3 regions of the Desulfofalx alkaliphila DSM 12257 genome follow, and region 1 is predicted to be linked to each of the others. Evidence: riboswitches for the same ligand, from Rfam matches in the RefSeq annotation. Region 1 holds a riboswitch; each other region holds the start of a gene.
What was found. Region 1 has a riboswitch for S-adenosylmethionine ahead of BR02_RS0105485 (homocysteine biosynthesis protein). Riboswitches for the same ligand answer to the same signal wherever they lie in the genome.
Positions count from the first base shown of each region.

Region 2: linked by a shared signal. The riboswitch ahead of BR02_RS0110030 (O-acetylhomoserine aminocarboxypropyltransferase/cysteine synthase family protein) and the one ahead of BR02_RS0105485 (homocysteine biosynthesis protein) in region 1 are both predicted to bind S-adenosylmethionine.
Region 3: linked by a shared signal. The riboswitch ahead of metK (methionine adenosyltransferase) and the one ahead of BR02_RS0105485 (homocysteine biosynthesis protein) in region 1 are both predicted to bind S-adenosylmethionine.

Region 1 covers NZ_JONT01000008.1:10,019-13,294, forward strand. The annotation lists gene BR02_RS0105470 (GNAT family N-acetyltransferase) at 1-378, opposite strand, end outside; gene BR02_RS0105475 (tRNA 2-thiocytidine biosynthesis TtcA family protein) at 506-1,249, opposite strand; gene BR02_RS0105480 (hypothetical protein) at 1,271-1,450, opposite strand; SAM riboswitch class I at 1,604-1,750, shown strand; gene BR02_RS0105485 (homocysteine biosynthesis protein) at 1,848-3,047, shown strand; gene BR02_RS0105490 (NIL domain-containing protein) at 3,078-3,276, shown strand, end outside.
Region 2 covers NZ_JONT01000017.1:40,290-43,565, forward strand. The annotation lists gene ftsX (permease-like cell division protein FtsX) at 1-136, opposite strand, end outside; gene ftsE (cell division ATP-binding protein FtsE) at 126-812, opposite strand; SAM riboswitch class I at 1,016-1,127, shown strand; gene BR02_RS0110030 (O-acetylhomoserine aminocarboxypropyltransferase/cysteine synthase family protein) at 1,204-2,481, shown strand; gene BR02_RS0110035 (methyl-accepting chemotaxis protein) at 2,563-3,276, opposite strand, start outside.
Region 3 covers NZ_JONT01000003.1:24,569-27,844, forward strand. The annotation lists gene BR02_RS0103005 (hypothetical protein) at 1-163, opposite strand, end outside; gene metK (methionine adenosyltransferase) at 372-1,556, opposite strand; SAM riboswitch class I at 1,644-1,746, opposite strand; gene BR02_RS0103020 (MFS transporter) at 1,819-3,045, opposite strand; gene BR02_RS0103025 (YlmC/YmxH family sporulation protein) at 3,113-3,276, opposite strand, start outside.

The DNA of each region.
Region 1 (3,276 bases):
ACCGACGCTGTCGTTTGTATTATAGCTGACCGGGCCGGCCAGATAACCATATCCCCTTGCTTTGGCCCAGCGACAGCCGGCTACAAACAGCTCTTTAACTGCCTCCGGGTTATTGGTGCTTTCAAAGTAGCCAAATAATGCGGTGTTCCTTTCATGGTGTTTGGGGTTGGCCATAATGGCCACCCGGGATGTGACGATGTTATCATCCACTGCCACCAGCAAAGCAACTTCCCTGGTCGGGATCTTAAGCAGAATGTTAGCTGTTTTTTGGACGCTTGCAGGTAGCCAAAAGGGGTCCCGGTAATATATGAACTGGGGCAAGCGGACAAAAATATCAAACTCCCTATTTGTTGAAACCTGATATACATTAATCCCCAAAGCAATCACTCCAAAAAAAATAGGCCGGCCTAAGGCCAACCTGAGAAATTTCCAGCTTATGCGTGGCTGGGCTTTCTTTATTGTATGGAGTTTGGGTAAATGTGTGATTGCAAATGCAATGTTTTTATTAACGCATTACTTTTGGCCACAGATTGCGTGCGTCAAAGTTTTTTAGGGCTTTAACAAAGTCATCCCTCATTCGCGGGTAGCGCTTGGATAATTCTGTCACTAACTCTTTAGCTTCCTCCCGCTTAGTTTTACGGTTTGCCGGGCATGGATTATGAATGATAGGAACTTGGGCCTTATTGGCCAATCTAATTACGTCTTTTTCCGGCAAATAAACCATTGGCCTGATGATGGTTAAGTCCGTCCTGTCAAGATAGGTGCGCGGTGAAAAGGTGCGAAATTGTGCGTTGTAGAAGAAACTCATAAAAAAGGTTTCAATTGCATCGTCCAGGTGATGGGCCAAAGCCACCTTATTGCAGCCAAACTCTTTGGCTGCACTGTTCAAAGCACCCCGGCGCAGGTTGGCACATAAGGCACAGGGGTTTTTTTCCTGTCTGGCATCAAAGACTATTTTACCGATCTCTGCCGGTTCCACATGGAGGGTTAAATCCAGCGAACGGCAAAACTCTTGAAGCGGAGTGATGTCCATATCCCATCCCATGCCAACATGAATCGGTTGTATTTTGAAGTTGTATGGATAATATTTTTGATAATAAGCCATCACATACAGCAAGGTACTGCTGTCTTTACCGCCCGATACCCCAATGGCTATCTTATCTCCGTCTTCAATCATTTTGTAATCGGCAATGGCCTTTACTGATTCGCTTAATACCCATCTTAAAATATTGCTTTTGTTTTTACCCATGATGTCTCCTTATTTAAAGAATTATTTTTCGGTAAACTGCCCTTTACAAAGGGGGCAGGTGTGGTCCTTACTGCCCTTTTTCACCATTACCGTTTTCTGGCAGTGGGGGCAAATTGCGTTTTTGTATCTTAACAATTTGTAAGGAATCATTAATATCATAAAGACAAAAATAAAAAGCCATAAATAAACTAAAAACTTCATAAACTCCACCCCTTTTAACAACCAATATTTTATCATAAAATAATTGAAAATGTGTGTTATTATTAAAGGAGCTTTTTGCATATCAATAAATTCCCATTGACAAGGGATAACAAACTTGGTAAACTATCACCATTCAATTAAATAATCAGTGTGCTCTTATCCGGAGTGGTGGAGGGATCAGGCCCTATGAAACCCGGCAACCGCGTTGGCAGTGGTTAACAGGCTACAGTTAACTGTTTTTAAACTGCTGACGAACTGGTGCTAAATCCTGCAAGGGAGTTTTCCCTTGACAGATAAGAGGTAGCAATTTTTGTTTGCAAACCTCTTCTGTGTGTGAAGAGGTTTTTTACTTCATGCACCGAGAAAGGGCACCAAAAAGACAGGAGGTAATTTAAAAATGGCTGTTGAAAAAACCTATGCTGAGATTAATGCTAAAATCAAAAGCGGCCAGGCAGTGGTGTTGACTGCCGAGGAAGTTGTTTCGCTGGTAGCTGAGAAGGGAGTTACCCAAGCGGCAAAAGAAGTGGATGTTGTTACCACCGGAACCTTTGGGCCCATGTGTTCCTCCGGTGCATTTCTAAACTTTGGGCATCCTAAGCCGAGAATGAGAATGAGCAAGGTGCTGCTCAACAATGTGCCTGCTTATGCAGGGATTGCTGCTGTGGACGCCTATATCGGTGCCACTGAACCAACCCTGGATGACCCCTTGAACAAAAAATTCCCCGGCGAGTTTCGCTATGGGGGCGGTCATGTTATAGAGGACTTGGTGGCCGGTAAACCCGTTAAATTAAAGGCACAGTCCTATGGCACAGACTGCTACCCCCTCAAGGAGCTAGAAACAGAAATTACATTACAAGATATAAACGAGGCATTTTTATTTAATCCTCGCAATGCATATCAAAACTACAATTGTGCAGTAAACTTAAGTGACCGGACAAAGTACACCTACATGGGAATGCTAAAACCGAAACTTGCCAATGCCCATTACAGCACCTCAGGGCAGTTAAGCCCGCTGCTAAAGGACCCACACTTTTTGACCATTGGCATTGGCACCCGCATCTTCCTCGGGGGCGGTGAAGGTTATGTTGCCTGGTATGGAACACAGCACTTCCCATCGATGCTCAATGCCTCGGGTGTGGAGCTACACCCAAGCGGCGGAACCCTATCGGTGATCGGTGATTTAAAACAAATGAACCAAAGATATATTAGGGGATGCAGTTTCATAGGTTATGGATGCTCCCTTGCGGTGGGCATCGGTATACCTATCCCCGTTTTAAATGAAGAAGTTATGTATTGGGTTTCCCGTTCAGATAAAGAGCTTTATGCTCCTATTGTAGACTACAGTGATCATTATCCCAACCGCACCGGCGAAAACCTGGGGTTTGTAAGTTATGCTGACCTAAAGAGCGGTGAAATCACCGTTAACGGTAAAAAAGTAAAAACTGCACCACTATCCAGCTATCCCATGGCGGTGGAAATTGCCACAGAGCTAAAGGAAAGAATTAAAGCCGGAAAGTTTGAACTAACCCAACCGGTGCAGCAGTTACCGTCAGCCAAGGATAACATTGTACCCAAGTCCTTAAACGTCAAAGAATAGGACGAAAAACAGTATAAAGGAGTTGTAAAAATGTCACCTAAAAAAATAATCCTAAGGTTTTCTGCGGAAACTTCTGAAAAACCGATTATTTACCACTTGGTTAAAGACTATAACCTTATGGTTAATATTATTAAAGCCCGTATTAATCCGGCCCGGGAGGGTACAATGGTGTTGGAGTTAACGGGAGACAGGTATGAAAGCGGTATTAAGTATTTAGAAGAGCAGAACA
Region 2 (3,276 bases), on a different contig from region 1:
TTACCAAGAGCACCGAGCTGCCCAAAATTATCAACGAAACAGCCACAATAGCCATTGACGCCAGGGTCATCCAACTGTTACGCACCATAGACACCAATGCTTCACGGAAGATATAAAACAGGGTGTTAGTTCGCAAAGGTGTACACCCCGCCCTCTTCGTCTCGCACAATTCGACCATTGGAAAGACCGATCACCCTGCGCCTCATGTTATCAACAATATCCCAGGCATGGGTGGCCATCACTATGGTGGTACCAATGCGGTTAATGGCTTCAAACAGTTCCATAATTTCCTTGGACGTGGCCGGATCAAGGTTTCCCGTGGGCTCGTCGGCTAAAATTAAAACCGGGTTGTTTACCAAGGCCCGGGCTATAGCCACCCGCTGCTGTTCCCCACCGGAGAGATGGGCCGGATACTGCTTGGCCTTTTCCAGCATGCCAACCTTATTAAGGGCAGCGGGTACAATTCTTTTAATATCCTTTCTGGAAGCCCCGGTAACCTCCAAGGCAAAGCTTACATTTTCTTCCACCGTTTTTTGGGGCAGCAGTCTAAAGTCTTGAAACACCATGCCAATTTTTCTCCGCAAATGGGGCACATCTCTTTTTCTCATGCGCTGTACATTTTTGCCATTGAACATCACCTGGCCCCTGGTGGGCACCTCTTCCCGATAAATCATTTTCATCAAAGAGGACTTGCCGGCCCCGCTGGGCCCCACCAAAAAAACAAATTCGCCCTTTCGTATGCGCAGCGTTACATCCGATAGCGCCTTAACTCCGTTGTCATATACCTTCGAAACATTGTAAAAAACAATCACATGCCGCACCACCTTGTCTGTACCTATTAAACATTCGACAAGGTAAGATAAATTCCTTTAGGTAAAGGGAAATTCTGCAAGTAATTTGCTGGAATTTCGGCATTTAACCCGTGGCGGCAGAGCACGGGTCAGTAATTTTCGAAGCTGTTGACTTTAGGTAATAATTTGTATATCATTGTTAACATAGTTTTATATGGGTACTATTCTTATCAAGAGCGGTGGAGGGAAAGGCCCAATGAAGCCCGGCAACCAGTCCAGTTAATAAAACTGGGCATGGTGCTAATTCCTTCAGGCCCTATGCCTGGCAGATGAGAGGTTATAGTATAAAGGTTGTTTGCCCCTTCATCTGTGAAGGGGTTTTTTATTTAGATATAACAAGGAGGCCGTAACTATGAAAGATCAGAAATGGGGCTTTGACACCCTGGCATTACATGCCGGCCATCAACCGGACAGTGAAACTCTTTCCCGGGCGGTGCCAATCTATCAAACAACTTCCCACGTATTTAAAGACTCCCAGCATGCAGCAAAACTGTTCAACCTTGAGGAGCCCGGGCACATATATGCCCGCATCGGTAACCCCACTGTGGAAATTTTAGAAAACCGTCTGGCGGCACTGGAAGGTGGTGTAGGCGCCTTGGCTTTCGCCACCGGACATGCGGCCATCGCCGCAGCAATACTAAACATTGCTTCCAGCGGAGATGAAATTGTATCTTCCTGCAACCTCTACGGCGGTACAGTAAACTTATTTACCCACACCCTGGCCCGCCTGGGAATAAAAGTTCATTTGGTAGAGCCCGGCAACCCTGAAAACTTTAAAAGGGCCATTAATGATCGAACCAAGGCCATTTTTGCAGAAATAATCGGCAACCCCAGGTGCGACGTGCTGGATATTGAAAAGGTAAGTGCCATTGCCCACCAGGCAGGCATACCGCTTATTGTGGATAATACCTTTGCCACCCCATACCTATGCCGCCCCTTCGATTTTGGTGCAGATATAGTTGTACACTCTGCAACCAAATTCATCGGTGGCCATGGCACCAGTATGGGCGGTGTAATTATTGACAGCGGAAAATTTAATTGGGAACAAAACGATAAATTCCCCGGCCTGACAACACCGGATCCCAGTTATCACGGCATAATCTACAGTAAGGATGTGGGGGCGGCGGCATATGTGGTTAAAGCAAAAACCCAATTGTTAAGGGATTTAGGCGCCAGTTTAAGCCCCTTTAATGCCTTTTTGCTGCTTCAAGGTATAGAAACCCTTTCTTTAAGAATGGACCGCCATGTAAGCAACGCCCAAAAGGTTGCCGAATACCTGCAAAATCACCCCCAGGTGAACTGGGTATGGTACCCGGGCCTCAGCAGTCACCCCTCCCATGGGCTGGGCAAAAAGTATCTTAAAGGTGCCGGGGCAATTATGGCCTTTGGCATTAAGGGTGGCCTGGAAGCCGGCAGGCGTTTTATAGACAAGCTCCAGTTATTCTCCCATTTGGCCAACGTGGGCGACGCCAAATCTTTGGTAATACACCCCGCCTCTACCACACACAGTCAATTGTCTGAAGAAGCACAAGAAAGGGCCGGTGTAAAACCAGACCTAATTCGCCTGTCCGTCGGATTAGAAAATATTGAAGATTTGCTCCAAGACCTGGATCAAGCACTGAAAGCATAATAAACGAACCATACAGAAGACGAAAAATGCGGCAGGGGAAGTCTCACCCTGCCGCATTGAAAATTTCTATTTTGCTGTTATTTACCCTTCTGCATCCCCTGTCTTGGCCACCTTAAATTGGGCCACTTGTAACTGCATTTGGTTGGCAATTTCGGCCGGTTCCTGGGTTGCTGCAGATATCTGTTGGGTGGTAGAAGTGATCTGCTCATTGCTGGCAGCCAGCTGCTCCATTTCCTCGCTTGACTGTCTGGAGCCTTTTTGTATTCCTTCAACCATACCAATGGCTACATTAACGGAAGCAATGATGTCGGCCATGGCTTTACCGGACTCTGCTGCCAGCCGTACACCGTCCTCTACCTCCTTGGCACCCAGCTGCATGTTGTTGCTGGCCAATTCCACTCCCATTTGTACTTGTTTAATTAGCTCATTAATTTCTTTAGTGGCATTGGCCGGTTGTTCTGCCAGCGTTCTCACCTCTTCGGCCACCACCGCAAACCCTTTGCCATGTTCACCGGCCCGGGCTGCCTCAATGGCCGCATTTAAGGCCAGCAGATTAGTTTGTTCGGCAATGCCGGTAATGACATTGGTGATTGTACCAATCTGGTTTGATAGTTCATTTAAGTCCTGAATAGACTTAGCCACCTCGTTGGTGGTACTGGCAATGGCATTTATTTTTAACACCGTTTGTTCAATGGTTTCATTACCCATTTGGGCAACTTGGCCGGCCTTTTGAGATTCCTTTACCACCTCTTGGGCAGCCTCGGAACCGGTAGCGGCAGCAGCGGCCACTTCATT
Region 3 (3,276 bases), on a different contig from region 1:
CGGGATTAGCGGCGGCCGCTGTGCGCACAAAACCCTCCACCCAGTCGGCCTGATCCTGCACCAGCACCTCAACCGGCCCGGCTGTCCTAACAAAATAAAAGTGCACCGCCACCACCCATAACAACCAGCACAAAAAGGCACCGCCAATAACATAAGCCCACATAGTCAGTCACCCCCGTAATGCAGAATATGTTCAAGGGCAACCATATGTGAGCATTTTGGCAACATGGGCAACATTTGAGGGCGGGATGAATTTACCCTCGATCAACTGCGGCCTCTGGATAATTTTTGTAGGGGTTCCATTTATCGAACCCATGCAATAAAAATGCGGCAATGGGGGCTTGTCCCCTTGCCGCATCAATAATTCTTTTCTACAGCACCTCAGCCCGCAGGGCCTTTGCCTTATCGGTGCGCTCCCAGGGCAGATTTAAGTCATCCCTGCCAAAATGGCCGTAGGCCGCCACCTGACGGTAAATTGGCCGGCGCAGATCCAAGTCCCTGATGATGGCCGCCGGGCGCAAATCAAAGTGCTTTTGCACCAGTTCCACCAGCCGCTGTTCACTTACCTTGCCGGTGCCAAAGGTATCCACCATAATAGATACCGGCTTTGCCACGCCGATGGCATAGGCCAGCTGAATTTCACATTTATCTGCCAGGCCGGCAGCCACAATGTTTTTCGCCACATAGCGGGCAGCATAGGTTGCCGAGCGGTCTACCTTGGTGGGGTCTTTGCCGGAGAAAGCACCACCGCCGTGGCGGGCGTAACCGCCGTATGTATCCACAATAATTTTCCGGCCTGTCAGTCCGGCATCCCCATGGGGGCCACCCACCACAAACTTGCCGGTGGGGTTGATTAAATAGCGCACCTTGTCGTCCACCAGTTCCTTTGGCAGCACCGGCAGAATCACCTTATTGATTAGGTCTTCCCTGATGGTTTGTTGGTCAACATCGGGATGGTGCTGGCTGGAAACCACCACAGTGTTTACCCTTACCGGTTTGCCGTCATCATACTCCACAGTAACCTGGGTTTTTCCGTCGGGCCGCAGGTAATCCACTTCCCCGCTTTTACGCACCTCGGCCAGGCGGCGGGACATCTTGTGGGCCAGCGAAATGGCCATGGGCATCATTTCCGGGGTTTCGTTGGTGGCAAAACCAAACATCATCCCCTGGTCGCCGGCACCGATTCTGTTTAACTCCTCCTCGGCGGCTTCATCCCGCACCTCCAAGGCACGGTTTACACCCAGGGCAATATCCGGAGACTGCTCATCAATGGCAGTGAGCACCGCACAGGTGTCACCGTCAAAACCAAACTTGGCCCGGGTATAACCAATCTCCAGCAGTGTGTTTCTTACCACCTTGGGGATGTCCACATAGCAGTCGGTAGTAATCTCCCCACCCACCACCACCAGGCCGGTGGTGACAAAGGTTTCACAGGCAACCCTGGCCTGGGGGTCTTTGGCTAAAATATTATCCAGGATGGCATCTGATATCTGGTCGGCCACCTTATCGGGGTGGCCCTCGGTAACTGATTCAGATGTAAACAGTGTCTTTGCCAATTTTGCGCCCTCCTTATACTCTGGTTAAAATCACTTGTCTATGTAATAATTAAAGCCTCTCCAATGAGAGGCTTTATATTACACCGCTTCTCATCTTTCGCAGGTCTCTGTGCTGCGCTGGAATTGGCACCTTTGAAATTCAGGTTGCCGGGTTTCATTGGGCCAGTCCCTCCACCTCTCTTGATGAGATATTATGTTTTATATTCGTTAAATATATTAGCAGAAGACACCAACAATGTCAAAAACATTTTTTATTGGGTACCTATGGCGCAAATTCTGCTCTTAATTTTTTGCCCATCCTTTGATACAAAACACCCGTCAAGGCCAGCAAGACCCCTGATACCAGCAAAATATAGCTGATAGGTACCATATCCGCCAGGGGACCGAAGAATAAAATGGCTACCGGCATGGCGGAGCCGGTAACAATGTGAACGAGAGAGAAGACCCGCCCCATCATGGCCGCCTCTACCCTTTCCTGAATCATCACCGTCAGTACGGTGGCCACCGTGGGCATGAAAAAACCCGCTGTTCCCATCACCATTAAATAAAAAGCAAAGTTGCCGGCCAGTCCTAACAGGGCAAATAAAATACCAAAGGCCATTAGACCAAGGGCTAGGGTTCGGATTTTATCCTTAAATTCCCCTTTGACGGAGACAAAAACCCCTCCAATTAAAGTACCCAAAGTCCAGGCTATTTCATTGGCTGTCAGCCGCCACACATCGCTGCCAAAGGTCCGTTCCACAAATAAAGGTGTTAAGACTGCCGCCGGAGTGATCAGGAAGAAAGAAACCCCAAAACAAATTAATATGGATTTCAAAAGCCTGTCGCTAAAAGTATAGGCAATACCCTGCTTCAGCTCCGTAAAGACAGAAGCGGTTTCCCCTTCCGTCCCTACCTTTTCTACCCGGATAAAACTTAACACCGAGATGGCCAAGGAAGCGGTAACCACATCCACCATAAAGGCCCAAACAATACCCAGGGAACCCAGCACCACTCCTCCCACCGCCGGGGACAGCAGCAGCAATACCGAATTCAAGGTTTGATTAACACCTTGTACCTTGGTCAGCTTGTCCACCGGCACAAGCTGAGGAAACAAGGCACTGACGGCAGGAGCCTGAACCCCCGCCGCAATTGAGCGAACAAAAGAAACAGCCAAAAGCATTTCCAGCCTTTGATAGCCCGCCCAAAATGCAATGGCTAAGCCCAAGGTAGCTAAGGCGATAAAACCGTCAGACAGCATGATCAGGTATTTTCGATTGTGCCGATCCGCCCAGACTCCTCCCCATAGGGATACCAGCACCTGAGGCAGCAAGGCACTGATGGTGAAAAGCATGACCCAGGTGCCTGAGGAGGTCTCTAAGGTAATGTGCCAAATGATGGCAAAACTCACCACAGAAGAGCCAAAAAGGGATATATTCTGGCTTGCGAGAAATAAGATAATCTGTCTCAACCAATTTTTATTACTGCCGCTGAATGAATTTGCTTCCATTAATTGCTACCCTCTGCTAAGCCCGATTTTTATAGTAGGGGCCTGATTTATCACGCCCACTCTTTTTTTATCTGCCCAAGGAATCAATTTCCACCAACACGGTATCCAGGCCAAATTTCACAATCCGTTCCCAGGGAATTACCAGCTCACGGCCAGAGCGAAAAAGACCTATCTTGCGGGAAGGTTCCACCACAATGGCCGTTATCCTGCCGGTTTTATTATCAAAGTGCA